Regions from separate parts of the Arthrobacter sp. SPT-J7 genome, predicted to be linked through region 3. Evidence: riboswitches for the same ligand, from Rfam matches in the RefSeq annotation. Region 3 holds a riboswitch; each other region holds the start of a gene.
The links. A riboswitch is a leader RNA that binds a small molecule or an ion and turns the genes downstream of it on or off. The one in region 3 is predicted to bind thiamine pyrophosphate.
Positions count from the first base shown of each region.

Region 1: another riboswitch for thiamine pyrophosphate. It lies ahead of AC5RWX_RS00390 (YkoF family thiamine/hydroxymethylpyrimidine-binding protein); the one in region 3 lies ahead of AC5RWX_RS24375 (FAD-dependent oxidoreductase).
Region 2: another riboswitch for thiamine pyrophosphate. It lies ahead of AC5RWX_RS16200 (ECF transporter S component); the one in region 3 lies ahead of AC5RWX_RS24375 (FAD-dependent oxidoreductase).
Region 4: another riboswitch for thiamine pyrophosphate. It lies ahead of AC5RWX_RS18690 (ECF transporter S component); the one in region 3 lies ahead of AC5RWX_RS24375 (FAD-dependent oxidoreductase).

Region 1 is NZ_JBNHFF010000001.1:91,742-99,036, reverse strand. Features, by position in the region: gene AC5RWX_RS00420 (transglycosylase family protein) at 1-582, opposite strand, end outside; gene AC5RWX_RS00415 (DUF2795 domain-containing protein) at 1,416-1,610, shown strand; gene AC5RWX_RS00410 (metallophosphoesterase family protein) at 1,607-2,119, opposite strand; gene AC5RWX_RS00405 (LysE/ArgO family amino acid transporter) at 2,142-2,762, opposite strand; gene AC5RWX_RS00400 (LysR family transcriptional regulator ArgP) at 2,833-3,732, shown strand; gene scpC (succinyl-CoA:acetate CoA-transferase ScpC) at 3,842-5,353, shown strand; TPP riboswitch at 5,465-5,574, shown strand; gene AC5RWX_RS00390 (YkoF family thiamine/hydroxymethylpyrimidine-binding protein) at 5,605-6,276, shown strand; gene AC5RWX_RS00385 (ECF transporter S component) at 6,298-6,915, shown strand; gene AC5RWX_RS00380 (ABC transporter ATP-binding protein) at 6,905-7,295, shown strand, end outside.
Region 2 is NZ_JBNHFF010000011.1:81,439-88,733, forward strand. Features, by position in the region: gene cls (cardiolipin synthase) at 1-660, opposite strand, end outside; gene AC5RWX_RS16185 (aminodeoxychorismate lyase) at 744-1,616, shown strand; gene AC5RWX_RS16190 (energy-coupling factor transporter transmembrane component T family protein) at 1,674-2,471, opposite strand; gene AC5RWX_RS16195 (ABC transporter ATP-binding protein) at 2,468-3,985, opposite strand; gene AC5RWX_RS16200 (ECF transporter S component) at 3,994-4,614, opposite strand; TPP riboswitch at 4,659-4,791, opposite strand; gene AC5RWX_RS16205 (DUF4235 domain-containing protein) at 4,971-5,231, shown strand; partial or broken gene mnhG (monovalent cation/H(+) antiporter subunit G) at 5,548-5,916, opposite strand; gene AC5RWX_RS16215 (MrpF/PhaF family protein) at 5,894-6,163, opposite strand; gene AC5RWX_RS16220 (Na+/H+ antiporter subunit E) at 6,175-6,735, opposite strand; gene AC5RWX_RS16225 (Na+/H+ antiporter subunit D) at 6,732-7,295, opposite strand, start outside.
Region 3 is NZ_JBNHFF010000089.1:2,661-9,955, reverse strand. Features, by position in the region: gene moeB (molybdopterin-synthase adenylyltransferase MoeB) at 1-480, opposite strand, end outside; gene AC5RWX_RS24405 (TetR/AcrR family transcriptional regulator) at 565-1,230, shown strand; gene AC5RWX_RS24400 (DUF3107 domain-containing protein) at 1,282-1,506, shown strand; gene AC5RWX_RS24395 (hypothetical protein) at 1,547-1,849, shown strand; gene AC5RWX_RS24390 (4a-hydroxytetrahydrobiopterin dehydratase) at 1,938-2,276, opposite strand; gene AC5RWX_RS24385 (thiazole synthase) at 2,321-3,130, opposite strand; gene thiS (sulfur carrier protein ThiS) at 3,135-3,371, opposite strand; gene AC5RWX_RS24375 (FAD-dependent oxidoreductase) at 3,368-4,726, opposite strand; TPP riboswitch at 4,719-4,837, opposite strand; gene thiE (thiamine phosphate synthase) at 4,865-5,602, shown strand; gene AC5RWX_RS24365 (RNB domain-containing ribonuclease) at 5,725-7,212, shown strand.
Region 4 is NZ_JBNHFF010000021.1:3,889-11,183, reverse strand. Features, by position in the region: gene AC5RWX_RS18720 (CDGSH iron-sulfur domain-containing protein) at 1-24, opposite strand, end outside; gene AC5RWX_RS18715 (glycosyltransferase family 2 protein) at 21-1,067, opposite strand; gene AC5RWX_RS18710 (iron-containing redox enzyme family protein) at 1,082-2,143, opposite strand; gene AC5RWX_RS18705 (DUF4383 domain-containing protein) at 2,224-2,688, opposite strand; gene AC5RWX_RS18700 (hypothetical protein) at 2,811-3,020, opposite strand; gene AC5RWX_RS18695 (heme-degrading domain-containing protein) at 3,124-3,666, opposite strand; TPP riboswitch at 3,739-3,879, shown strand; gene AC5RWX_RS18690 (ECF transporter S component) at 3,945-4,568, shown strand; gene AC5RWX_RS18685 (ABC transporter ATP-binding protein) at 4,568-6,121, shown strand; gene AC5RWX_RS18680 (energy-coupling factor transporter transmembrane component T family protein) at 6,118-6,918, shown strand; gene AC5RWX_RS18675 (glycoside hydrolase family 25 domain-containing protein) at 6,938-7,295, opposite strand, start outside.

The sequences.
Region 1 (7,295 bases), on a different contig from region 3:
ATCCTCCCAGCCGCCCTGCAGGCCCATCGACTCAGCGATTGTGGCCAAGGTGTCGCCGGACTGGACCGAGTAGGTTTCGCCGCTCACGGCCGGGGCCTGCTCGGCAGCGGGGGCGGGAGCCTGCTGGACCGGCGCCTGCTGCTGAACCGGTGCCTCGGCCACGGGGGCCTGCTGGACCGGTGCCTGCTGGATCTCGGCAGACTGGCTGCTCACCTGCGACCCCCCGCCGCCACCGGACAGTCCCAGCTTGGACGAGCAAGCCGGCCATGCGCCCCAGCCCTGATTGTCCAGGACGTTTTCTGCCACTGCGATTTGCTCGGCGCGGCTGGCATTCTCTGCCGAACCGGTGCCGCCGTGGGCTGCCCACGTGCTCGGGGTGAACTGCAGGCCACCCGAGAAGCCGTTACCGGTGTTGGTGCTCCAGCTGCCGCCCGACTCGCACTCGGCCAGAGCGTCCCAGGTGGCACCGTCGGCGGCGTTTGCTGCCGTTCCGGCCATGGCCACGCTGGCTCCGGTCAGTGCCAGGGCGGCCAGGCCGCCACGCAGGGCACGGCTGAAGTTCTTGTTTTTATGTGAGTTCACAATGCTCCGCTGAGGCCGCCTTACGCTCAGTCCGTCCCCGGACATCCCTGCGCCGCCGTCAGCCACTCGTATAGATCGAGGTCATGTGGACGTCTGCCATTCTGACGGCGAAAGGCGTGGGCAGCGTCCGGGCATATTTACTTGGGTAGATCGTGCCGAATGTTCCGGCACCCCCTGGCGAGGCATCTGGCCTGCGCACTCCGTGGACGCTACCGGAAAGTAACCAACGTTGCAAAACCGTGATTGACCTACGGCGTGTCGATCCACCCTGCCGAGGGGATCAGGGCTATGTGTGCCTCGTTGCTCCAGCGGCAACTCGTGTTGGGCCAACTCCCCTCCGCTCCGACCTCTTGGGTGCGCCTTACAACGTAAGCAGCGGCAAGGAGGCGAACAACCAGTTTGGGCGCGTAACCGCGCGGTTTTTGCGGTCTGCAACCCGCTTATACGTCGGCCGCCAACGGGGCATGATGGTTCCGTGGTTACCACGAATCTGCGGACCGCCCAGGCGCCGCTGAAGGCCAAATATCGGCATCAGCCCGAGACCGCGATGATCACCCTTTACGCTGAGGGCGAACTTGGTGACGGGGCCGGTTGTTCCGTTGGTAAGGGCCGGCTTCAGTCGGAATGCACCCCGGCGACCGGTGGCGGCGCAAGCGTGGCTTGTTCCGGGGACATGCTGCTACAGGCGCTGGCGGCGTGCACCGCCTCCAGCAAAACAACGACGGCGGCGCGCCGCCCCTCCCGTAGCGCGGTCGCGACAGCCGCCGGGGCCTTCCCAGCGCCCGGCGCAGCGCGTAGCGTGGTGTTCTTCAGCCGACCGGAAGGAAACCTCCATGGCAGAGAACACCAGTCCGATTGACATCCAGAAGGCGCTGGGCGGCGTTGACTACCCCGCTTCCGCCGCTGATCTGGTTAAGAACGCGGAAAAGTCCGGGGCCGGCGACGACGTCCTGTCGGCGCTCAGGAATCTTCCCGACCGGCAGTACGAGAGCCCGGCCGAAGTCAGCAAAGCCGTTTCCGGCAACTAGCCCGCCGGCTTGTCCACCGGCACCAGCTTCACACCTAGGAGCCTGCCGCCGTCGGCCGTCGCCGTCATGTAGGTACAGACCGGTTGGCGGCGGCGGTCGGTGGGCGATCCCGGATTGAGCAGCCGGAGACCCCCGGGCGACGTGGTGTCCCACGGGATGTGGCTGTGCCCGAACACCAGCACGTCTACGTCCGGAAAGCGCGCCTCACACCGTTGTTCGCGGCCCTTCGCCGTTCCCGTTTCGTGGATCATGGCGAAGCGGACGCCGTCAACGGTTGCTGCTGCGACTTCCGGCAGGCGCGAGCGCAGGTCGTCGCCGTCGTTGTTTCCGTACACGGCGATCAGCCGTCGGCTGCGCTGCTCCAGTTCGTCCAGCAGGTCCGCGGTGACCCAGTCGCCGGCGTGGAACACCACGTCGGCCGCGCCTATCGCATCCCACACCTGCTTGGGGAGCCGGCGGGCACGCTTTGGCACGTGGGTGTCCGCGAGGAACAGAATCTTGCTGGCCATACCGGAATCCTTGCATACCCGCTCAGAATCCGAAGGCCATTCGCAGCCCCAGCGCCAGCATGACCACCGCGATCAGTCCGTCCAGGATCCGCCAGGAGCCGGGCCGTGCGAAGAAGGGGCGGAGCAGCCTGGCGCCGAATCCGAGCGCACTGAACCAGGCGATGCTGCCCAGCACGGCGCCGAGGCCGAAATACCAGCGCAGTTCGGGGCCCTGGGTGTTGGCGATGGAACCGAGCAGCAGGACCGTATCGAGGTAGACGTGCGGGTTCAGCCAGGTCAGCGCCAAGGCGGTGGCGGCCACGGAGGCTAGCCCGCCGCCGCGCTGGTTCTCCGAGGCGGTGAGCGCGCCCGGCTTGATCGCCCGTTTGGCGGCGAAGACGGCATATGCCAGCAGGAAGACGGCCCCGCCCAGCCGAATGATGTCCACCACCGCGGGCGCGGCCTGGATCACTGCGCCGATTCCGGCGATTCCGGCTGTGATCAGCACCGCGTCCGAGACCGCGCAGATGAGGACGACGACACCGATGTGCTCGCCCCGGATCCCTTGGCGCAGCACGAAGGCATTCTGCGCCCCTATCGCGATGATCAGGGCCAACCCGGTCCCCAGGCCCAGCAAAACGGTGGGGGCAATAGCGGTAGTCACAACAGTCGACGCTATCCGAGCCGCAGACACCAGTACAGCTAAAGAAACTACAGTTACGTAAGCTGAGCTTATGCAGCCGTTCCAACTCGATCATCTGGCGACCTTCGCCGTCGTCATCGAGGAAGGCAGCTTTGATGCCGCCTCTCGCGTACTGCACGTGACTCCCTCCGCCGTTTCGCAGCGGATCAAGGCCATGGAGCAGACGGCCGGGCAGGTCCTGCTGCAACGCACTACGCCGGTGCAGCCGACCGCTGCCGGCGATGTGGTCCTCCGGCTGGCGCGGCAGGTGCGGGTCCTGCAGGCCGATGCCCAGCGCGAACTCGGCGGCAGCATGACCGGGCTGGCCCTGCCGCTGGTGGTCAACGCGGATTCGCTCGCCACCTGGTTCCTGGGGGCGCTGGCCCGGATGCCGCGCGATCGTGGCGTGTTCTTTGAGGTGCACCGTGAAGACGAGCAGCATTCGACCTCGCTGCTGCGGTCGGGTCGTGTCACCGCGGCGGTGACTGCCACGCCGGAACCAGTCCAGGGCTGTTCCGTGGAAGCCCTCGGCTCGCTCCGGTACCGGGCGGTGGCCAGCAGCGACTATCTGGCGCACTGGCGGCCCAACGGGACGCCGGACGACGACCTGGCCTGGCTGGGTGAGGCGCCGGTGCTGGACTTCGACCGCAAGGACGACCTGCAGGAGCGCTTCTACCGGACGGTGACCGGCGCCGGCCTGTCCGCGCCCCGCCACTACATGCCGGCGTCCGGGGAGTTTGCGGCCGCCGTCCGGCTGGGTATCGGCTGGGCCCTGCTGCCGGAACAGCAGTGCCTGGCGGACCTCCGCCGCGGCACGTTGCATGAGCTGGCCCCGGACCTGCCGGTGGACGTGCCGCTCTACTGGCAGCGCTGGAAAATCAGCTCACCGATCCTTGATGAACTCTCCGCCTGCGTGCGGCAAACCGCGGAGGAACAACTGCGCCAGCCGTAGCAGCACCGCCACGCAGGAGCGCTCCGTGCGGTGCTTCCGCCCGTCACCAAGGCCCGAACATCCGTGCCCGACGCCTAAGGTGGAGGGAAGAATCTGACGAAGGGGCATGATGCAAGACCGCATTCGCAATGCCCGCATGCTCGAGCGCGTAATGTCCGCCGAGCAGGCGGCCGAACTGATCAAACCCGGCATGACGGTGGCCATGAGCGGCTTCACCGGGGCCGGCTACCCGAAGGCCGTGCCGCAGGCGCTGGCGGCGCGGATGGAATCCGCCCACGCAGCGGGTGAGCAGTTTAAGATCCGCGTTCTGACCGGGGCATCGACCGCCCCTGAGCTCGACGGCGCGCTGGCCAAGGTGGACGGGATGGAGTTGCGCTTGCCCTATCAGTCCGACCCAGCACTGCGCGAGCGCATCAACGCCGGGGAATTGGACTACATCGACATCCACCTCAGCCACGTCGCCCAGCACACCTGGTTCGGGTTCTTCGGCGACGTAGACCTCGCCGTCGTCGAAGTGGTCGGCATGCTGGAAGACGGCCGGCTGATCCCGTCGTCCTCGGTGGGCAACAACAAGACCTGGTTGGAGCAGGCGGACAAGGTCATTGTGGAGGTCAACAGCGCGCAGCCCGCCGAACTGGAGGGCATGCACGACGTCTACTACGGCACCGCACTGCCGCCGAACCGGAAACCAATCCAGCTGCTGCATCCGGATGACCGGATCGGCGACCCATATCTGCAGGTGGACCCGGACAAGATCGTGGCGATCGTGCACACGGACGCCCCTGACCGCAACTCCCCGTTCAACCCGCCGGACGAGACCTCGCAGCAAATCGCCGGCCACCTACTGGACTTTTTGGACCAGGAGGTCCAGCGCGGCCGCCTGACGGACAAGCTGCTGCCGCTGCAGTCCGGCGTCGGCAATATCCCCAATGCGGTGCTGGAAGGCTTGGCCGCCGGCGGCTACCGCGGCCTGACCGCGTACACCGAGGTCATCCAGGACGGCATGCTGAAGCTGATCAAGGACGGCGTGCTGCGGATGGCGTCGGCCACGTCCTTCTCGCTCAGCCAGGCCGGGGTGGAGGAGTTCAACGCCCACGTCGATTACTACCGCGAGCGCATCATCCTGCGCACCCAGGAGATCTCCAACCACCCGGAGCTGATCCGCCGGCTGGGCTGCATTGCGCTCAACGGCATGATCGAGGCGGACATCTACGGCAACATCAACTCCACCCACATTGCCGGCACCAAGGTGATGAACGGCATCGGCGGCTCCGGCGACTTCGCCCGGAACGGCTACCTGTCCGTGTTCATGTCGCCGAGCACGGCCAAGGGCGGAAAAATCTCCAGCATCGTGCCGATGGCCAGTCACGTGGACCACACCGAGCACGACACCATGATTGTGGTGACCGAACAGGGCCTAGCCGACCTGCGCGGTCTGGCCCCGAAGCAGCGCGCGCGCAAGATTATCGACACCTGCGTGCATCCGGACTACCGGCCGATGCTGCAGGACTACTTCGACCGCGCCTGCAGGGACAGCTTTGCCAAGCACACCCCGCACCTGCTCGGCGAGGCCTTGTCCTGGCACCAGCGCTTCGTGGAGACGGGAAGCATGCGCCCCTAACTCCCGCCGCCCGGCCCGGCAGCAGCCGGGCCTGGCCGCGGCCGTCTACCGGAGTGTGACGTCGTCGTACTGGCGTCCTTTCGCCACCTGGCGAACCTGCCGGTAGGCTGCTGGCTTGTACACGGGAGTCCGGTGAGCCGGGCTGAGAGGAAACTTCTCAAGTTTCGACCGTTGAACCTGATCTGGATCATGCCAGCGCAGGGAGCAACCCTCACACCCGTGCCCTGTCCACACCACAGAAGGGCGCGACCATGCGAGCACCTGACGCTGCCGCCACGGCAGCAAACCATCCCTCCCCCGGCAACACCGGAACCTCCTTCACCGCCACGCCGCGCGAATTCGGCGTCGGGGCCAGACTGACCTTGGCGGTGATGGCCGATGACTACGTCGACGTCATCCTGGCGGCGCTGCGGCAGGCCGACGCCACCGGGCTCGAGGTCCAGACCGGGAAAGTCAGCACCTACGTCTCCGGCGCCGAACAGGACGTGCTGCGCTATCTGAGCCAGGTGATTGCCGCGGCCGGCCGCAGCGGAGCGCACGTGGCGGCCGCGGTCCAGCTGTCCCGGGGCTGCCCGGGCGGCGTCAGCTGCGAGATCCCCGAGGGCGGCGCGGCGCTGTACTCGGAGATCCCGCAACTGGAACCGACCGGCATCCAGGCGGCGGCAGACTGGGCGATCTACCCGCTCGCCGACGGCGGAACCGGCAGCGCTGCAGCGGATCACATGCGCGACATCTACGCCGCCATCGACTACGCCAAGTCCACCGGCGTGATCGTGACCGAAGACCACTACGTCACCCGGCTGGACGGAGACGTCGCCCAGGTCCTGCAGACCATCGCCGCGGGATGGGTCCTGATCGGGCGCACCGTCCAGCACGTCGTCACGCATGCGACCTTGTCCATCAACAGCCCCAGCGCGTCCTGACGCTGGCCGGAAGGAATCTACATGTCAACCTCATCTAGCCCTGCCCGCACACGGTCTTCCTGGAGCCTCAAGGACCTGGTCCTGCTGGTGGTCCTCGGCGTCGTCTTCGGTTTCCTCTACTGGGTCTTTGTGCAGGCCTGGACTGCCCTGTCGATCCTGATGGGACCGGCCGGCGACCTCTCGCAGCACTTCCTTGCCGGCAGCTGGCTGTTGGTCGCGCCGATCGCCATTGCTATCGTCCAGCGTCCGTTTGCCGGCGTCATCGCCGAGGTGCTGGCCTCGGTGATCGAGGTCGTCTTCCTGGGCTCGGCGGTGGGCCCGATGCTGTTCATCGCGGCGGCCATCCAAGGCATCGGCAGCGAAATCCCGTTCGCGGCCACCCGCTACCGTTCGTACGGCTGGGCCACATATGCCTTGTCCGGCCTGCTCGGTGCCGGCCTGGTCTTCTTCTATTCGGCCTTCCGCTCCGGCTGGTACGGCCAGGACCTGTTTTTCACCCGCCTGGTCATCCACCTGATTTCCGGCGTGGTGCTCGGCGGCCTGTTGGCCAAGCTGATTGTCGACGCCCTCGCGAAGACGGGCGTGGTGGACAACTTCGCGATCGGGTGCGCGCGTCTGGGCAAGGCCAATGCCCGCTGAACCTGCCCTGCTGCTCGACGACGTCTCCGTTGAGTTTCCCCGGCGGGAGTCCGCGGTGCTGCGCGGCGTCGGGCTGCGGCTGGAGCCCGACGAGCACCTGATCGTGTTCGGGGCCTCGGGGTCCGGAAAGTCCACGCTGCTGCAGGCGATCACCGGGGTGGTTCCGCACACGGTGCTGTCCACGCTCACGGGCCGCGTGTCGGTGAGCGGGACGGCCACCACCGATGCGTCGGTCGTCGAACTCTCGCGCGATGTCGGCGTCCTCGCCCAAGACCCCTCCTCCGGCGTCTGCCTGCCGGACGTGGAACAGGAACTGGCTCTTCCGCTGGAGAACCGCGCCGTGCCTCCGGGGCAGATATCGGCACGCATCGACCGCGCCC
Region 2 (7,295 bases), on a different contig from region 3:
CTGGCCCCGGACCGGCAGCACCGGCAGCGAACGGCGCCAGTCAATCTGGGTGGTGTCCAGCCAGCGGCGGAACTTGCGGTAGCCAGTCACGCGGAGGGCTCCGATGTGGTCGAACAACAAGCGCACCCGGACGCCGCGGGCTGCGGCTTCCTCCAGCGCGGCAAAGAGTTCGCCGGTGGTCGCGTCCCTGCTCATGATGTAGAACTCGATGTTCACGTACTCGCGGGCCTCGCGCACCGCCTTGGTCATCGCGGCAATCGAGGCGTCGTAGTCCGGGTACAGCTCCACATGGTTGCTGTCCACGATGGGGAAGGCACCGAGCCGCCGGTTCAGCTCGGCCGCCGAATGCACCCAGGCCGGTGCGTCCCGCTGGCTGCGGGGCTCCTCCAGGTCATGAGTGGCGGCCCAGACACGGCGGTTGATCTCCGCCTGCTTGGCGATCCGGCGTTCCGAGAGCCGGTAGCTGCCGAACATGAAGAAGAGCAGGAGGCCGATCAGCGGGATGAAGAAAATGGCGAGCAGCCACGCCATGGCGGTATTGGGCCGGCGGTTGCCGGGAATCACACCCAAGGCGATGATGCGGATGGCCATGTCGATCACGCCGAGAATGGCGACGACCCAGTCGGGGAATGTGCCCAGCCCCGCAAACGACCACAGCACGCGGCTGCTCCTCCCCTCCCGCCGTGTGCCGGCGCAATCCTCCCTAGCCTACCCGGCGGCCAGCGACAAACTAAGCTGGGCATATGACAGTTCTGGTGTTCTTGGACCCCGCCTACGAGGCGGGCCGCATCGCAGATGCAACACAGCCCCAGCTCATGGCCACCGATCTCGGTGCCACCCGTGGCGACGGCATTTTCGAGTCCCTGCTGGCGGTGAACGGCATTCCGCGCAAGGTGCAGGCGCATCTGGACCGGCTGGCGACGTCCGCCCGGACCATGGATTTGGAGCTGCCGCCCGCAGACGCGTGGGAGCGTGCCATCAAGACGGCGATCGCGGAGCACCCGCCGGTCGAGGAGCTGGTCATCAAACTACTGGTGACCCGCGGCGTGGAAGGCGCCACCGCACCCACCGCCTGGGTCCAGGCCTCGCTGCCGCCGTCGGCTGGACAGCGCCAGCGCACCGACGGGATCTCGGTGTTGCTGCTGGACCGCGGCTATGACAGCTCGCTGGCCGAACGAGCCCCGTGGTTGCTGATGGGCGCGAAAACGCTTTCCTATGCGGTCAACATGGCGGCGCTGCGCTACGCCCGCAAGAACGACGCCGACGACGTCATCTTCACGTCCAGCGATGGCCGCGTCCTCGAAGGACCCACCTCCACCGTGCTGATGGCTCGGGTGCGCGATGGCGTTCGGACGTTGGTCACCCCGCTTTTGGAAAGCGGCATCCTGCCGGGCACGTCCCAGGCGGTGCTGTTCAAGGCGGCAGCCGCAGCCGGATGGCAGCTGGGCTACGGCCCGCTGGAACCGGACGACCTCTACGAGGCCGATGCCGTCTGGCTTGTCTCCAGCATCCGACTGCTGGCACCGGTGAAAAGCATCGACGGCAAGGAGATCCCGATGTCGCCGGAGCTGACGGAGGAACTCACCGCGCTGCTGGCCGAAGGCAGCCGGGAGTAGCTGCGGCGCACTCCCGGCGCCGTCCGGGCCCGGGGCCCGAAGCCAGCGGCCCCAGGCTCAAATGAAGATGAAGTTCCAGGTGCCGGCGGCTACAGCGGCCGCGGCCGCAGCGCCCGCAATCAGTACGCCGCCCAGCAGCACCCAAACGTCCACCGTGCTGTAGCTGGACTCACGCGCCCAGGTCCGCTGACCCGCGCCGAAACCGCGCGCCTCCATGGCAACCGCCAGCCGGGTGGCCCGCCGGATGGCCTGCACAATCAGCCCGAACGCCTGGCCCAGGAACGCACCGGCCTTGGCCAAGGGCCGGTTCTCCGCCCCGACCCCCCGAGCACGGCGGGCCAGACCCAGGGTGCGCCATTCCTCCACCAACAGCCCGACCAACCGCATGGCGGCCAGCGCTCCCAACACGAACCGGTGCGGCAGCTTGAGCTTCTGCGCCAGCGCGTCGGCCAGATCGGTCGGGTCGGTGGTCAACAGCAGGAAAATGCCCGGCAGGGCGACGGCGAGCGAGCGCAGGCCAATGGCGACTCCGCCGGCCACCGAGTCCTCGGTGAACACCACCGGCCCGAGCTGGAACAGCACCGCTCCGGTCTTCTCCGCCAACAATGCCGTGGCCCAGGCCCCGGTCGCCGCCGCCGCCAGCAAGGGCCAGCCGCGCTTGAACAGCAGCCACGGGTTCACCCCCAGCACCGGCATCAGCAGCAGCTCGGCCGCCAGCACGACCGACGCGCTGACCCAGTCCACGCTGAGCATGACCACCACGGTGATGACGGCGGCAGCAGCCAGCTTGGACACCGGGTTGGCTCGGCTGAACGGCGAGGCGGTCAGCCGCGGAGTCATCAAGTCCACGCTCATGCTGCCCTCCGAAGCGCCTGCACCGGCTGGACTGCGCCGCCGTCCACGCGCACAGCCGTGCCGCCAAGCGCCGCGGTGAAGTCGGCGTCGTGCGTCACCGACACCACGCTCTTGCCTTCGGCCACCAACTCGGCCAGCAGCGTGACCAGTTCAGCCCAGGTGTTGGCGTCCTGCCCGAAGGTCGGCTCGTCCAGCATCAGGATGTCCGGACTGGTGGCGAGCATGGTGGCCACCGAGAGCCGGCGCTTCTCGCCGCCGGAGAGGGTAAACGGGTTGGCCCGCAGCAGCCGGGTCAGGCGGAGCCGTTCGGCAATGCTGTCCACCAACTGCCGGACCTCCGGCTCGGGCAGCTTCGCCACCCGCCGCGGACCGAACTCCAGTTCGTCGGCCACGGTGCTGGTCAGGAATTGATGTTCCGGTTCTTGGAACACGCTGCCAATCCGGGCCACCAGCTGGGCGGACTTCCATTTCACCGGGGACTGCGCCGCGCCACGGTGCAGCGCCGGGGTCGCGAACAGCCCTCCCCCGGCGGGCGCCAGCAGGCCGCCCAGCGTGAGGGCCAGCGTCGACTTGCCGGCGCCGTTCGGTCCGGTGATGCTCAGCGCGTGTCCGCTGAGCAGGTCCAAGTCCACGCCCCGCAGCACCGGCCCGGTCTTCCGGCTCCGGGCCGCGTCCAATCCCACCGCCTGCAGCAACGGCCCGCCGGCAACCGGGGCCGCGGGCAGCTGGAGCCGCGGCGTATGTCCGGGAACCCAAACACCGGCCGCCACCAGCCGGGCGCGGGTGGCGCTTTCGGCCAGCACCTTGTCCGGCGGGCCGTCTGCCAGCACGCCGCCTCCGGCCGCCAGCACGATCACCCGGTCCACCACGTCCGCCCAGACGGCCACGCGGTGTTCCACCACCACCAAGGTGGCACCGGTCCGGTCCAGCACCCGGGCCACGGCGTCGCGCACTTCGTGCACGCCCTCCGGGTCCAGGTTCGCGGTCGGCTCGTCCAGCAGCAGCAGCCCCGGCCGCATGGCCAGGACCGATGCCAGCGCCAGCCGCTGTTTCTGCCCGCCCGACAGGGCCGCGGTGGGATGGTTTAGCGGCACCTCCAGTCCGACGTCGGCCAGCGCTTCGCGGACCCGGTCCCAGATCTGTCCGCGCGGGACGGAGAGGTTTTCCGCCCCGAAGGCCACCTCGTCGCCCACCCGCGCCAGCACCAGCTGGCTTTCCGGGTCCTGCAGCACCAGCCCGGCCCTGCCGCGGGCTTCCGAGGGACGCAGCCCGGCCACGGTGAGCCGCCCGACTTCCTCGCCTTCCCCGTCGTCGCCGAGCACGCCCGCCATCGCGTGCAGCAGCGTGGACTTCCCGGCGCCGGAGGCACCCAGTAACAGCACCCGTTCACCGGCTGCAATGCTGAAGCTGGCCCCGCTGACCGCCGGATCCTTGCGGCCGGCATGCCGCCAGCCCCATCCCTCGGCGAGGACCGGCACCGGGCCGGACACCGCCGTCGTACTCTGCAGTTTCATGGAACGGCTCAGACGTCTGCCGCGCGGCCCGCCGCGAAGGAGGACAGCACGCCCGTCCTGGCCAGGCCCTTGACCGCCAGCCACGGCAGCAACCCGGCAATCACCACGCCGGACACTGCGGCGAAGCCCACGTAGGCCAACTGCCACTCGGGCGCCCAGAGCATGTTGTAGAGGATGTTCTCGCTGATCGACAGCGCCAGGCCGGCGCCGAGACCGGCCAGCATCGCCACCAGCAGGTTGAATTTCCGGTAGAGGAAGAGCAGGAAGACGACTTCGGCGCCCAGGCCCTGGATCAGGCCGGAAACCAGCACGCTCATGCCGAAGCTGGTGCCCAGCAGGCCGGAGACGATGGCGGCCAGCACCTCGCAGTAGATTGCGGCGCCGGGCTTGCGGATGATCAGCCCGCCCAGCACCCCGGCCATGAGCCATCCGCCGGTGTAGAGGCCGGCGGAGGGCGGGAACGCCACGGTGAGGCTCTCGATCAGCGGCCAAGCCGCGGACCAGGCCCAGAAGATGACGCCGACGGCCACGGCAATCACCGAGGCGACGACGATGTCCACCACTCGCCAGCGATATCGCGGCGTGCGCGAGGGACTGGGCGTGGTGGGTGCATTCGAAACGGTACTCACTTTAATCCTCCTGGGTGCAGGAGGGGAGGGCGGCCCACGCGGCGCGCCCCGAGAACTCGACTCCCTTCGCCGGTACTAACCGGAGCAGGTTCGAGGGTCTGCGGTCTCTCCGCACTCTCAGCGTCCCTCCCGTGTCCGGCGTGTGCCGGTCGGTCGGACGCTCCCCTGTCGTTATAGGTGCTGTCTAGCAGCAGCACCCAGTCTACACTCGGCCGGTCCGGCGGCCCATTCGGCCACCATCCGCGGGAAAACGCGGGAAAATGCACGACGGCGGCGGGACGCGTGGGTGCCGGGCAGTAGGCTGGGAACGGCAGAGCTGATGACACGGGGACGCTGTGCCCCGGAAAGGAGCAGGCATGACCGTTGTACTAAGGCTCTTAGGCACCCTGGTGAGTGTAGGTGCGGGCTTGGCAGCCACCAAGGTGCTGGGCTACGTGTGGAAGAAGGTCACCGGCCGCGACGCGCCTCAGGCCGACGATGACTTGGAAAACAGCCTGCGGTCTGCCGTGATTTTCGCGGTAGTCTCGGGCACGGTTGGCCGGGTAATCCAGGTACTGCTCAAGCGGGCCACCGCCAAGGCAGTCCGGCACTACGAAAAGACCCCGGAACTCGTCTAGAGCGCGTAAGGAACACGCCGGCGGGGACGGGGCTGCAGCCTCGTCCCCGTCGGCTCTCCTGGTCCTTGGGCGGCGCTGGACTTTGTGCGGAACCAGACCCTGTGGGGCACTAGGACTTGTGCGGTCCGGCGGAGTCGTGGTCTTTCCGGACTCGACCAGCCGCCGTCGCCGCACTTCGCCTGTCACCGACCCCGGGGTCCGTGCCGAGTGCAGCAGCGCCGTCCGCAGCGTCTGCGGGCTCGGCCGCAGCAGCGTCCGCCTCGGCCGCGTCGGCCTCGCCGGCGTCCACCGCTGCGGCGTCGAGCTCCGCTTCCGGCTCTTCTTCGGCTGCCGCTTCCACCACCGCGTCGAGGTCGTCCACGCTGAGGATTTCCCTCCGCAAGTGTTTGGTGCGGTATCCGGCGCGGCCCACCATGTGTGCCGAGACCGGCACGGTGAGCAGCTGGAACAGCCATGCGATGAGCAACACGGGCACCGCCGCCCAGCTGCCCAGCTGGAGTCCTAAACCTGTCAGCAGCAGCAGCAAGCCGAACACCTGCGGTTTCGTGGCGGCGTGCATCCGCGACAGCAGGTCCGGGAACCGCAGCAGGCCGATGCCCGCGGCCAAGGACATCACCGAGCCGGTGATCAAGCAGGCGGCGGTGGCAATGTCGAGGATCAGGTCAGTGTTCACGGGGCCGCCCATCGGTGACGAATCGGGCCACGGCCACGGAACCGATGAAGCCGACCAGGCAGATCACCACGACCAGCGTCAGATTATTCATGTGGCCGCCGACGGCCATGTCCGCAATCAGTCCGGCGCAGACTACCGCCAGCAGCACGTCTATGGCCAGCAACCGGTCCAGCAGCGACGGCCCGCGGACCAGTCGGACCAGCGCCAGCACAGCGGACAGGGCCAGAATGACCATGACGACGATTTGGGCAAGCGACATGATTTCCACGTTTACGCTGCTCCTCTTCTGCCGGCACCTTCAGCTTTGACCAGTTCCAGTTCTTCCTTGGTCCCCATCATCCGGATCAGGCCGGCCTCGATGTTCCGCACCTCGGCCTGAAAGTCTTCGGCGGCTTCCTTGGTGGCCACGTCGATCACGTGCAGGTAGAGGGTGGAGGTGGACCGGTCTACGTCCACCACGAAGCTGCCCGGGATCAACGAGATGGCATGTCCAGTGGCCGTCACCAGCAGGTCCGAGTGGCTTCGCAAGCGCACCGCCACCACCGCGTTGCGCAGTTTCGGGCCGGTGGTCAGGGCAAGCCAGAGTACTTCGAAGCTCGCCACCGCCACTTTCCACACGAAGGTCGCGGCGAAGATCACCGCTGCCAGTGGATTGAAGCGCCCGCTGAGTTCGACCGGCGGCAGGTAGAAAAGGTTCACGATGAGCAGAGCGATCAGCAAACCGAAGATCAGATTGCCGGCGCTGAAATCCTGCCACAAAGCGCCCCAGAGGAAGACCAGCCAAGCCAGCAGCGGCAGCTCGATCCAGATGGAAATACGCGGTTTCCTCATTGGCCACCACCTTGCATGGCGCCGTCCCCTAGGACCGCCTCGATATACGGCGTGCGCTGCAGCATCTCCCGTGCCGCCTGGTCGCTCAGTTCGAAGAGCGGGCCGGCGAATACCGTCAGGGCAAGGCCCATCGCCACCAGCCCGATCGTCGGCCAGACCATCGGCATGGGCAGCAGCTGAACGATGCCGCGCCCGGTGAACCGCCCGTGCGGATGGTCCTCCACGTGGCGGGTCGTCCGTACAGCCGACCCGTCGGGCTTGGTTGCCACCAAGACCGGATCCGGGTGCTCGGCATCTTCCGGGCGCCGCCAGAACACGCGGTTCCAGACCCGGGCCAAAGCAAGCAGCGTCAGCAGCGACGTGATCATGCTGCCCGCCACCAGCACCCAGGCGATCGGCGTGCCCAGGTCCACGCCTCCCTGCACCAAGCCGATCTTGCCCAGGAAACCGGAGAACGGCGGGATCCCGGCAAGGTTCATGGCCGGGACGAAGAACAAGATGGCCAGCAACGGCGACAGTTTGGCCAGGCCGCCCAGCCGGTCCATGTTGGTGGTGCCGCC
Region 3 (7,295 bases):
GTCGTTGACCAGGTAGCGGGTGGCAAAGTTATCGGCGCCGTCCAGGATCAGGTCGTAGCCGGCGAACAACTCCAGGGCATTGGAAGCGTCCAGCCGGACATTGTGCAGCCGGACGTCCACCAGCGGGTTGAGGGCGGCGATGGCGTCACGCGCCGACTCGATTTTCGGACGTCCAACGTCAGCGACCCCATGGATGACCTGGCGCTGCAGGTTGCTGAGATCAACGGCGTCGTCGTCGATGATCCCCAGCGTACCCACACCCGCGGCGGCAAGGTACAGCAGCGCCGGGGACCCAAGCCCGCCGGCGCCGATGACCAGTACTTTGGCGTTCTTGAGCCTCCGCTGCCCCAGTGCGCCGATCTCGGGAATGATGAGGTGCCGCGAATAGCGCTCCACCTCGTCGGGAGTGAGCGCACCTGCCGGTTCAACCAGCGGAGGCAGTGAAATAGTCGAAACATTTGCGGTGAATGTCGAAGCCATACTTCAATGTATGCCCCGGCATACCGCCGGGTCATATTACCCCGACGTAGAGTGGGGGTAACTGCAAGGGAAAGAAGGACAACTGTGGTCCATGAAGCACGGGCTGACCGCCCGTCCGCAGCCGAACCGCAAACCGCCTCGCGCCCCGCCGGGCAACGGTCCGCCCGGCTTCCCCGGGACGAGAGACGCGCCCAACTCCTTTCCGCAGCACAGGAAGTCTTCGTTGCCAACGGTTATCACGGCGCCGCGATGGACGAAATCGCCGAGACAGCCCACGTCAGTAAACCGGTCCTGTACCAGCACTTTCCCTCGAAGCGGGAACTGTACCTGGCCCTGCTCGAAAGCCACCTGGCATCCTTGACGGATCTGATGCTGGGGGCGCTGAACTCCACCACCGACAACGATGAACGCGTGCAGGCCGTGATGCGGGCCTATTTCCAGTTCATCGCCAACGATGACCAAGCCCACCGGCTCGTTTTCGAGTCAGACCTCATTAACGATCCGGATGTCAGCTCACGGCTCGAGACCTTCAACCGGACCTTCGCGGATGCTATTGCACGCGTGATCGCTGAGGACACCAAACTTCCCCATCTGGAGGCAGAGCTCCTGGGCCGCGGGCTCGCCGGGATGGCGCAGGTCAGCGCGCGGTACTGGCTCGAAACCGACGGGAACCTGGACCTCCATGTGGCCAGCGACCTCATCTACCGTTTAGCTTGGCGCGGAATCTCTCGCTTCCCCAAAGAGTCCTAGACTACAAATAAGACATAACCCGAGTAACGTGAACCGGCTGGGAGGCCCCCTGTGGAAATTAAGATCGGCGTGCAGAATGTTGGCCGCGAAATCGTCCTGGAATCAGTCCAGGACGCAGACTCCGTAGCCAAGGTTGTAGAGGAAGCCATCACCACCGGCAGCGAACTGCGACTGAAGGATGACAAGGGGCGCCTGATCATTGTTCCCGGCAAGGCCCTGGCCTACGTCGAAATCGGCGCCGAGGAACAGCGCCGCGTAGGGTTCGGCCAGTTCTAGCCCCGTGCCCCGCAAAGGGGCATGCACTCCAAGGAGAAACATGCTTTCGCTGACGATTGTGGTGCTGGTGACAGCGGCCGCAGGTTTCATCGTCTGGGCCAACGACAAGCGGCACACGAAATACGGCGCCGTCCTGCCGGCCGGCGTTGCCGTGGGGGTGGGAGCTGCCACCTGGATCATCCTTATAGCTTCGGGCTTCGGCTACCTGCCGGGCATGACCTGGGTACCCTGGGTCCTGCCCATGGTGTTGGGCTCAGCAGCGGCGGTTGCAGTGGTCCTTTACTTGGGCCGCACGAGGGCCAGGCATGATCTGGAACGGCTTACTGCCGCGCTGAAGCTTTAGCCGGGAACCACGGCCCCTAACCAGAACCACGCGCCCGGCATTCAAGCACGGCTGTGACCACTGCCTTTCGGGCAGTGGTCACAGCTGTTTAAGCGGCAGCGGGGTGCTTCGCAGGCTCCGCAACTGCGCGGACCGCGGCGGCGGCTTCACTTACTGCCTCGGCCGCGCCCACGTCGCGTGCAGTGACTTCTCCTCCGGCGTCATGCGAGGTGTACAGGAGGAAAACCCGGTTGTACCGCCAGTCCAGGTCCGGGTGATGGTTCTGTTCCTCGGCAAGGCGCCCTACGGCGGCAATCAGCTCAAGTGCGGCAGCCGCGGTCGGCATCTTGTACACGGTCACCAAGGCACCTTGGCTGTACCGCCAGTCGGTCAGGACGGCCAGTGCGTCCTCGAGCCGCTCGGGCGAAAGAATGTCCTTGCCGGCCATGACTGCTCCTCGCCTCGGCTGGCTTCCACGGCACCGGGAGCGGGCTACAGGAACTCTGCCCGGCCCTCCATGGCCGACGACGCCAGTGCATGTTCGCGGCGCGGGATCCTGCCCGCCGCTTTCGCCAGCCTACCGGCGATGACCGCATGTTTGAAGGCCTCCCCCATCAGGGCAGGATTCTGCGCCCGGGTTACCGCCGTCGCCAGCAGCACGGCGTCGCACCCCAGCTCCATGGCCAGCGCCGCATCCGAGGCGGTACCGATGCCGGCGTCCAGAACCACCGGAACCGAAGCGCGGGAAACGATCAGTTCAATGTTGTGCGGGTTCAGGATGCCCAGTCCCGTGCCGATCGGCGCCCCGAGCGGCATGACTGCGGTGGCCCCGAGGTTCTCAAGCCGCAGCGCGAGGACGGGATCATCGTTGGTGTAGGCAAAAACCTTGAAGCCCTTGTTGACGAGTTGTTCCGTGGCGTCCACCAGTTCGACGGCGTCCGGCAGCAACGTCTGCTCGTCAGCGATGACCTCCAGCTTCACCCAGTCGGTTTCCAGTGCCTCCCGGGCCAGTTCGGCCGTCAGCACGGCGTCCCGGGCGGTGAAGCAGCCTGCGGTGTTGGGCAGCACCCGGATGCCGTGGTTTACGAGCAACTGGAAGAGCGAGCCCGTCTCAGCGGTGGAGTACCGCCGCATGGCCACCGTGGTCAATCCGGTGCCGGAGGCCAGGAGGGCAGCCCCAAGGCCGTCAAGGCTGGGCGCTCCGCCAGTGCCCATGATGAGCCGGGATGTCAGCGTGACACCGTCAATGACCAGCGGATCGTCATAGCCCGCCACACGTGGAGTGGTGTTGGTTTCGGTCATGGTCTCAACCTCCCTGGACTGCCGTGACGAGTTCGACCTCGTCGCCGTCCGCGAGCGCGGTGGTAAACCACTGGCTGCGCGGTACAACCCCGGAATTGTGGGCCACGGCCACACCAAGCTTTTGGCCGTCCGTTGCCTGGCCGTTTTCGGCCAGGGGGCGGCCGGTGACCTGGCTGACGAGCACGGTGATGGAGGCACCCTCAGGCACAAAGTGCCGGGTTCCGTTCAAGGTGATGTTCATGCGGTTTCCTTTGTGGGCGATGTGTGGCTGAAGTGGTTGGATGCTGAACCGGTGGTTAGGCGGGCGCCCGCCTTGGTGGAAAAGCGGCCCGGGCTGAAGGCCGCCCATCGGGGGTCCTCGCGGCCGTCCAGAAGGTCCCGGCAGACGGCGGCTGCGGCCGGTGTCAGCAGGACGCCATGACGGAAAAACCCCGTGGCGATGATCAAGCCGGAAACGTACCCGTGCTCCCCGTTGGCCGCTGCCTCCGGGGCGGGAACCCGTCCCAGCAGGGGCGCGTTGTCGGGCGTTCCGGGACGGGCGCGGGCGGTGCATTCCAGCAGTTCGAGTTCGGCGACGGCGGGAACCAGTACCTGCGCGTCGCGGAGGAGCTGGTACACACCCCCGGCGGAAACGGCGTCCGCCCCGGACAGCGCATCCTCACGCTGGGTTGCCCCGATCACCACCGTGCCGTCCCTGCGGGGAACAATGTAGACCGGAACGCCATGCACCAGTCCACGCACGGTGGACGTCACCAGGGGCTGCAGATGCCGGGGCACTGCGAGGCGCAGGATGTCCCCGTAGACAGGCCGCAACGGCAGGAGCAGCTCATCGGGCAATCCTGCAAGAGCTGCTGCGTGCAGCCCGTTCGCCACCACCGTTTCGGCCGCCAGCACGGTTCCCCCGTCCGCCAGGCGCACGCCGGCAACAGCTCCGTCCTGCCACAGCAGTCCGGCTGCCTTGCCCGGTACCGCATACCCGCCGACGGCGCCGGGTGCTGCACTGCCCCACCCTGCGGCTGCAAACCTGTTCCCGCCGCCGTCATTCGTACCATGGCCAGCCAAGGCGGCCTGCAGGCAGTCAACCAACAGCCTTGGATCCACCTGGTGGTCGGCCGGCGTGTCCAGGGCGCAGGCGATCCCCGGGCTGAGCAGGGGTTCCCGTTCTCGCGCACCCCGGACGGTAAGCGGCTCTACGGAAAGGCCACTGGCCTGCTGGACGGCGCGCAGGTCCATCAGGGCGCGGCGGTCGGCGGCGTCGGCACCCACGGCGAGGGTCGGCGTCGTGATGTATCCCGGATCTGCTCCCGACGCTGCGGTAAGGCCGGCCGCAAAAGCCGGCCAGCGGGCCGAGGCATCCAGCATGAATTCCAGGAGATCCTCCTCCTGGTAGTGCAGCTCGCTCACCGGGGCAAGCATGCCGGCGGCGGCCCAGCTGGCCCCCGAACCCGGCGCGTCGTCGATCACCACCACGGAACGGCCGGAGCGCTTCGCCTCCCACGCGATGCCGTGGCCGATCACTCCGCCGCCGATCACCGCCAGATCAGCATGGATGGTGTTGTCCGCGTCAACGGTCAAGTGCTCTGATGGTGCACCCATGTGTCTCCTTCCCTACGCCGGTATTAGCCGGATCAGGTCAAGCGGTCGGCTCTGACGCCCTCTCAGCCCGGCGCTTTGTGACAGCTGCCGCGGGCTCCCGCAGTACGAGGCCAGTGTAGAGGAACTAGGCTTTCCCCCATGAATGTGTCCCAAACCCCTGCCGCCGGCACCGATGTCCTCAGCAGCGCCAAGATCAGCAACGGCGTCAACGCCGCCCGCCTCTACCTCTGCACCGACGCCCGCAGGGGCCGCGGTGACTTCGACCAGTTCGTGGACACAGCCTTCGCCGGCGGCGTGGACATCATCCAGCTGCGGGACAAGGCCATTGAGGCAGCAGAGGAGCTGGAACTCCTGGCAGTGCTCAAGGAAGCGGCAGAGCGGCACGGCCGGCTCTGGGCTGTCAACGACCGGGCCGACATCGCGGTGCTGTCCGGGGCACCCGTCTTCCACATCGGCCAAAAGGACCTCCCTTTGGACGCTGCACGCACCCTGCTCAATGGCAACGCCGCCATTGGCCTGTCCAGCCACACCCCGGACCAGGTGGACGCGGCCCTCGGTGCGGCCGCCGGCCCCGCCGGTCTGGACTACTTCTGCGTGGGTCCGGTGTGGGCAACCCCCACCAAACCGGGGCGGGCAGCTGTGGGACTGGAGCTGGTGAAGTATGCCGCCAAAGCTGCGCGGCTGGCGGAGCAGGAAGGACAGGACGACGGCGGTGTTCCCTGGTTCGCGATCGGCGGCATTGACCACGGCAATGTGGAGCAGGTGGTGGACGCAGGCGCACGCAGGATTGTGGTGGTCCGGGCGATCACGGAGGCCAGCGACCCCGCAGCCGCCGCCGCTGCACTGCTCGCCGTCCTGGATGCCCCCAAATCCTGATACCGCCGGCCCCTCATGTCCCCGGCCAGGGAGACTGCGGCCACTGAAGCGGGACGCTGCCAAACGCCGCTCCGGGCCCGGATGCCTGCATAAAGGCGCTGATTCCGGCTAGGCTGATTTTCGTGTCACACCATCGGCTGGCCCCCAACGTCCACGAGCACAACAACGCGCTTGAGGAAGCGCTGAGTGCCCTGAGGACGGAGCTGGAGCTGCCGGGCGCCTACCCTGAGGACGCAGTGGCTGATGCGAAGGCGGCAGTTGAATGCCTGGAGTTCCCTGCTTACGACCTCACCGGCGTCGAATTCATCACAATTGATCCGGCCTCGTCCACCGACCTGGACCAGGCACTGTTCATCGAAGCCGACGGCGACGGCTACCACGTGCTGTACGCCATCGCCGATGTGCCGGCATTTGTGACCCCCGGCGGCCCCCTGGACGCGGAAACACGCCGCCGTGGCCAGACGTTCTACGCCCCCGACGGTCGGATCCCGCTGCATCCTGAAGTGATCAGCGAAGAGGCGGGCAGCCTCCTCCCCGGCCAGGACTGTTCTGCGTTCGTCTGGGATTTCCGCCTGGACAGTTCAGCCGAGGTGACGTCCGTGGCCGTGAAGCGGGCCCGGATGCGCAGCCGCGCGAAGCTCAGTTATAAAGGGGTGCAGGCGGAGCTTGACGCCGGCACCGCCTCGCCGGTGCTGCAGCTCCTTAAGGAAGTAGGGCTCAAGCGCGTGGACCTGGAACGGGCCCGCGGCGGCGCCAGCCTGAATATGCCGGAACAGGAGATTGTCCAGCTTCCCGACGGCGGCTACCGCATTGCTGCCGCTCCCCAGCTTCCGGTGGAGGATTGGAACGCACAGATATCCCTCATGACAGGAATGGCAGCCGCCGGCCTCATGCTCGCGGGGAAGGTGGGCATCCTGCGCACCATGCCATCCCCGGACGAGCGCTCCTTGAATCATTTCCGGCTGCAGACAGAGGCCCTTGGCAAGCCCTGGGACGGGGAGGTCAGCTACGGCGAATACCTGCGCAGCCTCGACTCCACCGATCCCCGTCAGCTGGCCATCCTGCACTCAGCCGGCATGCTGTTCCGCGGCGCTGCCTACACAGCCTTTGACGGTTCCGTCCCGGAGGACGCAGTCCAGTCCGCCATTGGCGCCGCCTATGCCCATACCACTGCTCCGCTGCGCCGCCTCGTGGACCGCTTTGTCCTGGTGATCTGCGAGGCCTTGAGTAACGGCGGTGCCGTACCGGCCTGGGCACGGGAGGCACTTCAGTCCCTCCCCGAGATCATGGCCGGGTCCGACCAGCTGGCATCACGGATGGAGCGAATGGCCCTCGATACCGTGGAGGCTGCGCTGCTGGTTAACCACATCGGACAGGAATTCGATGCGATCGTGATTACCGGGTCGAAGCCGCAAAAGGAGAACGGGAAGAACGGCAACGGGAACGGGAAGAACGGCAACGGGAACGGCAGTTCGGGGGTCATCCAGATTGCAGACCCCGCTGTGACCGCCCGCTGCGCGGGGGAACTGGTGTCCGGAACCAAGGTCCGGGTCCGCCTGGTCTCCTCGGATATCGCGACGCGGGAAGTCCATTTCGAACTCGTAGAGTAGTGCCATAGAGGGCCGCCCGGCCGCGGAAGCCGGGATTTGGGCCGCCTGCGGCTAGACTGGAGAAGTAGAAATGGATGCCCGGT
Region 4 (7,295 bases), on a different contig from region 3:
GCTTTCGGCTGGTTCCTGGTTCATGGCTGCTCCTGGTCTTGGTAGCTGGCGGAAGGCTGGATGTCTTGGTGGCATATGTTCGCCAGTTTTCCGGAGTGCCGGCGCTGCAGTTCAGCCTCCGAGTGTGCAGCGGTCCTGAGCCGTGCGCCGGCGTAGGGAACGCCCCCGGCCAGCCGGAATGCCAGCGCGATCCAGATGCACACCGCTCGCTCCACGACCCACAACGGGGCGCACCACACCGCCCGGAACGGGAAGACTGCTGCGCCGTTGTTCCGTCGTCTCCCGATGCCGGCTATGACGGCCGGCGCGGCGGCCAGTCCCAGGAGCGCCCGCCCCCGGAGCTGCCCGGGAAGGCAGGCTGCTGCGGTGATTGCCGGAAGCAGGGAAAGTTCGGCGGCGAGGCGGCGGGGCTGGGCGAAATCGTCGTAGGCCTGGCGCGTGCGCTGCTTAAGGAAGTGCCGCAGCTGGGGCGGCCTGCGGGCAACAAAAAGGTCCGGCAGGATCTTTTCCTGTCCGCCGGCTGCCTTGACGGTCCTGATCAGCTCGAGGTTCTCGAAAAGCACCGGATCGTAGCCGCCGGTGGCCAGCAGCGCGCTCCGCCGTACGGCCAGGGTACCGGGGTAGTCCGCCGACCAGGCCCGGTTGACCAGGGTTCTGGAGGTGTCCCAGTACGCGTGCCACGGCAGCGGGTCAAAGTAATTCTGCGGCCGCACGAGGTCCGCTGACCCAAGGTGTTTGACGACGGCGGTGAGCGCTTCGCGCGTGTAGCGCACGTCGTCGTCGGCTATCACCAGCATCTCCGCCTTGGCGGCACGGACGCCCGTCATGACGCCGGCCACCTTGCCGTTGCCTTCACCCTTGCTATGGCCGCCCTCGCCCGGCTTCGGACGGATATGGCGAACACCAGGCGGGAAAGCTGCCCCATGCCGCATGAACAGTTCCGGATCGGAGCCGTCCACCACGGTGACAGGTATCCATTGGGCCAGGTGCCCAAGGTAGGCGGCCAGGTCCGGGAGTCCCGAATCCTCGGTCCAGCGCAGCGGCAGGATGTACTCTGCGGACTGCATAGCGGCCTTGGTGTTCATGCTGCCGCCGGCACTGCCGCCCTCAGCGAGGTCTCGCCCTTTTCCCAGCAGGCCAGAAGGTGCGTGGAAATCCTGCCGTCGATCGCCATTGCCGCCGTCGCCCCCAACAGGACGTCCCCGAGCAGCTCCGGTTCGGCCTCTACCAGTCCACCCGCAAGGTCGCGGCCAGCGATCTGCTCGTGGACGGCGTCGGCTTCAACATGCTCGTCGAAATAGTGGGTCACCCCGGTATCGAAGCCGTGCCGCCGGAAGCCGTTGCCGTACAGGCGGTTGGGCTGGGACGAAGTCATCTCGTAGAGTGCCAGGTGACCTGTGATGGCGCCGCGAAGCCGGCGGTTGAGCCCGAAGAGGGACATCATGTTCACCGCCGCGAGGGAGATGGCAGGTACCGCGTCGACGTACGCGCCGTATGCGTCGTCCAAACCCAACCCCCGCATGGTGCGGGCAAAGAGTGCGCTGTGCATGCGTTCCGGGCGTCCTCCGCCGTACTCGTCGGCCTGGATCTCCACCAGCGCTGCCTTCGGCCGTCCGCTGAGCCGGGGAATGGCCCACGTGTGGGGGTCCGCCTCCTTCAGCTGGTAGACGGATTTGTGGATGAGGAACTCCTTGAGCTGGTCGAGGCCCGCCTTCTTGGCCACGTAGCGGGACACGCTGGGTCCGGTGTCGGAACCGGCCAGACCGAACAGGACGTCAGCCACGGCGTCACTGGTCATCTCCGCTGCGGGCGGCACGTCCAGCTCCCCGGCCACTGATTGGGCAGCGGCCCGCAGTGCTTCCTCGAACGGCCTTTCGAGCAGGCGACGGACCTGGATGAGGCCCGGCTCCCACTCCCACTCGTCGTTGACGCCTTCAAGGCCGGAGTAGTGGAGCTCATAAAGGCAGAAAAGGGCCAGCTGGACGTCGTCGTCGCCGATGATGTCTGTGGTTGTGCCCAGCTCTGCCGTGACCAGGCGGCGCAGCTCTTCGGCGCCCGGGCTGCCGTCGCCGGTGTCGGCGGTACCTGCCAGCGCATTGAACACGGCGCTGCTGATGGGGCCTCGGGGTTCCGGAATTTTCATGATGCTCCTTTAGGTGGCAGCCGTGCTGCCGGTGCTGGGGCGTCGACGGTGACGGTGACGGGTTTCGGTTGGGCCGGGGCTCAAATCACGCCCTGCGGCGGCTTCTTTGGGGTGGTTCGCGGAGATAGCAGGATAGCCAGGATGATCATGCCCAGGCCCAGGGCCAAGTGCAACCAGTTGTCGGCGCCGTTGACAGGGACAAAGTTGGCAGGGGTTTGATCGCCCACCAGGAGACCGTACAGCCAGAGGACCAGGTAGACAACGCCCCCGTAGATGAGAAAGCTCCTTGCCTGCTGGTGGGTCCGGGCCAGCAGCAGCCCCGCTGCCCCGAAGGCCGCATGTACGGCGTTGTGCAGGATGGACACCTGGAAAATTCCCAACAGCATGGCTCCGGAGCCATGCCCGGCCATGCCGAGTGCTTCGTAATCAGTGGTGATCCCGGGGATGAACCCCAGCACAGTCACCAGGAGGAAAAGGGCGCCCGTTGCCAGCGCGGCCTTCTGCAGGCCGGTCCTCGCTCCGGTGGCCCGGGTGCTGACTGTCATGTCCTGTCTCCTCAAAAGCCGGGAGACAACATAGTAAGCATGGTTACTAATAAAAGCTAAGTACGCTTCTCATCTTCCGGACGGTCAGCTAGTGCGGCAGCCCCGGCTGGCGATGCTGGTGACTATCCGTCCGGGGTACTCCACACATAGGGGTTGGCCTGGTGCCCGCCGCGTCGGCCGTGCTGGTACCCCTGCTGCCAGGCCTTCCCGACGGCGGACACAAGCTCCGCCAGCAGGGGATAGTAGGGGTGGTCCGGACCGATGTAGATCATTTCTTCGACGGCCTTGTCCACCGCCGCCCGCACCTGGTTTTCAGCTGCAGGACCGATCATGGCGTCCTCCTGGTTGGAACTCCGGCCGCTGGCCTCGAATGTACTCCGGGCCTGTGGCGGAGTCCATAGCCCGCTGGTTAAGGCAGTCAGCCCATTCCGCTCGTCAGTCCGTTCGCATGGACCCAAGGATCTCCCGCAGGGCCTGTACCACCAGGTCGTGGTCCTGCACCTGGGGAAGCCCGGAAACAGTCACTGTTGCGACTGCACCCACTCCTGCGACATACACAGGGAAGGAGCCGCCGTGGGCAGCATACCGGCTCTGATCGAACCAGGCGTGGTCCTCGATCCGTCCGCCCTTGAGCCGCGCGCGCAGCCCCACCAGGAGGGATGGCACCTCATACCTGGCGGCAGTGCGCTGCTTGGCGCGGATCCAGTGCCCGTTGTCCGGCGTGGCGCCGGTCAGCGCCACATGGAACAGGACCTGCTCGCCCTTGGTGATGTCGATCGCGATGGGAAACTGCCCCTCCTTGCCCAGCTCCACGAGCAGCAGCCCCAGGTTCAGTGCATCGTCCAAGGAGAAACCGGGGAACTGAAGTTCCCTGATTTCGCCTTCAATCCGGGCGATGAGCGATTGCAGGGATCCTTCCTGCTGGATGGCATCGGAATCCGGGTCAAACTCAGTCACATGCGGGAGATTGGCAGCCATGGCCCACAATCTACCCCTCTTCCGGTGTAAACTGGACCCCGCCCACAAGGGCGATTGTTTACCGACAGAATCATTCAACGACAGGGGAGCGCCGCCGTCGGGCATTACTGGCCATGCCAGGGACCGCAGGTGGGCGCTGAGAGTGCGGATAGCCGCAGACCCTCGAACCTGATCCGGTTAGTACCGGCGCAAGGGAGTCGAGTTCTCGAAGTGTGCGGCGACGGCGGCAATGCCGGTTGCTGTATCCACTTTCCCCTCCTGTTCCTCAGGAGGATCGCATGGCAACGACAGCAATCAAGAAGACCACCAGCAAGTCCTGGCGTGTCGTGGACATCGTGGTGGCAGCCCTCATCGCCATCGCCGGCGGGGTCATTTTCTGGGCCTGGTCCCAAGGCGCAGCCGCAGTCTCGGCACCCATGAACGCCGTTTATCCGCCGCTCACCGGCTTGATTGCCGGCGGCTGGATGATCCCCGCGGTGCTGGGTATGCTCATCATCCGCAAGCCGGGCGCCGCACTGTTCTGCGAGACCGTGGCCGCTACCGGCGAACTGCTCATGGGCTCGCAGTACGGCGCCTCGGTGCTGTTCTCCGGGTTTGTCCAGGGCCTCGGCGCGGAGATCATCTTCGCGATCTTCGTGTACCGGAAGTTCAACCTCCCCGTATCACTGCTTGCCGGTGCCGCTGCAGGTCTTTTCTGCGGCCTGAACGATTCCTTTGCGCCCTGGGGCTGGAACATCGCCTACTCCGGCGGGGACAAGCTGGCTTACATCATCTTCACTGCCATTTCCGGCGCCGTGATCGCCGGAGCCCTGTCCTGGATCGCCACCCGCGGCCTGGCAAGGACCGGCGTCCTGAGCTCCTTTGCGTCACGCAAGGCAGCATCGGAGCCCGTCTTTTCCTGATGACCGCTCCTTCCCTCCACGGCGCTGCGGTGGTGGCGCGGCCGGCTGCCGTCACTGCCAGAGGCTGGGGCTGGCGGCATGCCGGGCGGTCCAAACCTGCCGTCCGTGCCCTAGACCTGGACATCCAACCCGGCGAACGCGTGCTCCTGCTGGGTCCGTCCGGCGCCGGCAAGTCCACGCTCCTTCACGCGCTGGCTGGGGTGCTGGGGGATGAACATGACGACGACGGCAAGGCGGGCGATTCGGATGAGTCCGGTTCGCTGCTGATCGACGGCGCCTCCCCCCGGGAGCAGCGCGGCCGGGCCGGGTTGATGCAGCAGGACCCGGAGACCCAGGTTGTTCTCTCGCGCGTAGGTGACGATGTCGCCTTCGGTGCCGAGAACCTTGCCGTGCCCCGCGGTGACATCTGGGCCCGTGTGCACGAGGCATTGGACGACGTCGGGCTTTCCCACCTGCCGCTGGACCATCCGACGTCGGCACTGTCCGGCGGGCAGAAGCAGCGCCTTGCGTTGGCTGGCATTCTTGCCATGCGGCCGGGGCTGATTCTTCTCGATGAGCCAACGGCCAACCTGGACCCTGCCGGGGTAGTGGAGGTGCGCGACGCCGTGGGCCGCTGCCTCGACAAAACCGGGGCAACGTTGGTGGTGGTGGAACACCGCGTGGCCGTGTGGAAGGACCTGGTTGACCGGATTGTGGTGCTGCAACCCGGCTCTTCAACCGATTCCGCTGTGCTGCTGGACGGCACGCCGGGCCAGGTCCTCAGCGAAGCCCGGAGCATGCTGATCGAGGCCGGGGTCTGGGTGCCCGGCTACGTCCCTCCGACGCGTCCCCGTGTTGCCGGTTCGGCTCCCGGGACTGGCGGCCTGCTGCTTGCCGCCGAGGAGTTGGCGGTGTCGCGTGAACGTGTGCGCCGCAAGGGCTTCCGGAAGGTGCCGCCGGTGCCGGTGCAGCAAGACATTTCCGCGCAGGTAAGGGCCGGGCAGGCGCTGGCCGTCACCGGGCCGAACGGAGCAGGAAAATCGACATTTGCGCTGACGATGGCCGGGCTGTTGGAACCGGTTGACGGCAAGGTCTCCGCCACCCTGGCCCTCAGCCGGGGAGCTGGGATTGACCCTTACCAGTGGAAGGCCGAGCAGCTGATCGAGCGGGTGGGTACGGTGTTCCAGGAGCCTGAGCACCAGTTCGTCACGGGGAAAGTACTGGACGAACTGCTGTTTGGCCCGCGGCATCTCGGCCACGGAGAGGAACGGGTGGATGAACTGCTGGAACGGCTCCGGCTGACCGGACTCGTGGACGCCAACCCGTATACGCTTTCGGGCGGCGAGAAACGGCGGCTCTCCGTAGCCACGGTCCTGGCCGCGCATCCCCAGGTCGTGGTCCTGGACGAGCCAACTTTCGGGCAGGACGCCAATACGTGGGCTGAGCTGGCATCCTTCCTGTCGGAGCTCCTGGATGCGGGTACGGCGGTAGTGTCCGTGACCCATGATGCTGAGTTCACGGCGGCGCTGGGCGTAACGGAACTGCGGCTGGCTGCTGCGGCGGTGGTGCAATGAGGCAGGAGTTGAACCTGCGCGGCAACCACGCCCTGCTGACCCGTGCCAATCCGCTGAGCAAGTTCGCCGCCGTCTTCCTGATGACCGCCGTCTTGGCGCTGTCCATCGACTGGGTGTCCGCGTCAGTGGCGCTGGTCTTTGAGTTCCTGCTGTTCCCATTGGCAGGCCTCACCCTGACCCTGCTGTGGCAACGGGGCTGGCCGCTCATCGTGGCCGCCGCAGTGGGCGGTTGGAGCACCTCCATCCTGGCGCCGGACAGCGGAAAGACGCTTATCGACGTCGGCATCTGGACCATGAGCGAAGGCTCCCTGGAGCTGGGGGTCGGGTTCATGCTGCGGGGGCTGGCGATTGCGTTGCCGGCGGTCCTGCTGATGAGCTGCACCGATCCGACTGACCTGGCCGATGCGCTGGCGCAGAAGGCACGCCTTCCGCACCGGTTCGTGCTGGGGACCTTGGCCGCCATGCGGCTCGTGGGGCTGATGGCCGAGGAGTGGCAGACCATCGGCATGGCCCGTCGTGCCCGCGGCGTAGGCTCCCGCGGTACTGCCCTTCAACGGTTGAAGGCGGCGCTGGGGCAGAGCTTTGGCCTGCTGGTTCAGGCTATCCGGCGTGCTTCCCGGCTTGCCGTCACCATGGAGGCACGGGGCTTCGGCGGCGGTCCTCGGACCTGGGCGAGGGAATCCACCTACAGTGCGCTCGACTTTTGGGTGCTGGCTGCGGGGGTGCTGATGGCGGGCGGAGCATGTGTTGCCGCGGTATGGGCGGGCACGTGGAACATGGTGTGGCTGGGGAGTTGACGGCTCACGCGTCCGCTGCTCAGCCGCAGGAGTAGTTGTAATCGAACTTTCTCGTCACGAATTGGGTGAGCGTAACTTCACCGCCTGCGGTCAGGGGCCGGTCCGAACAGTTGGCTCTGGCTCCGGTTACGGTGCGCGCTCCCGCCAGCCAGCTCGGCAGGGAGTGCAGGTTGCTCGAGCTGCACTCGGTTCCCACAATCCGGCTCCACTGAAGGCGGGTCGAATAGATCCCAACTTCTTTCACATCGATGCTGTGGAAGAAATCCGTCATGCCCTCCAGGACTGCGCGGTTAGCGTCCTTGTCTGTGGATGACCAGGAGTTTTCGGTTTCCACATCCAGCCACCAGACGTAGTCGGAGGGGTTGCTGATTCCGCGG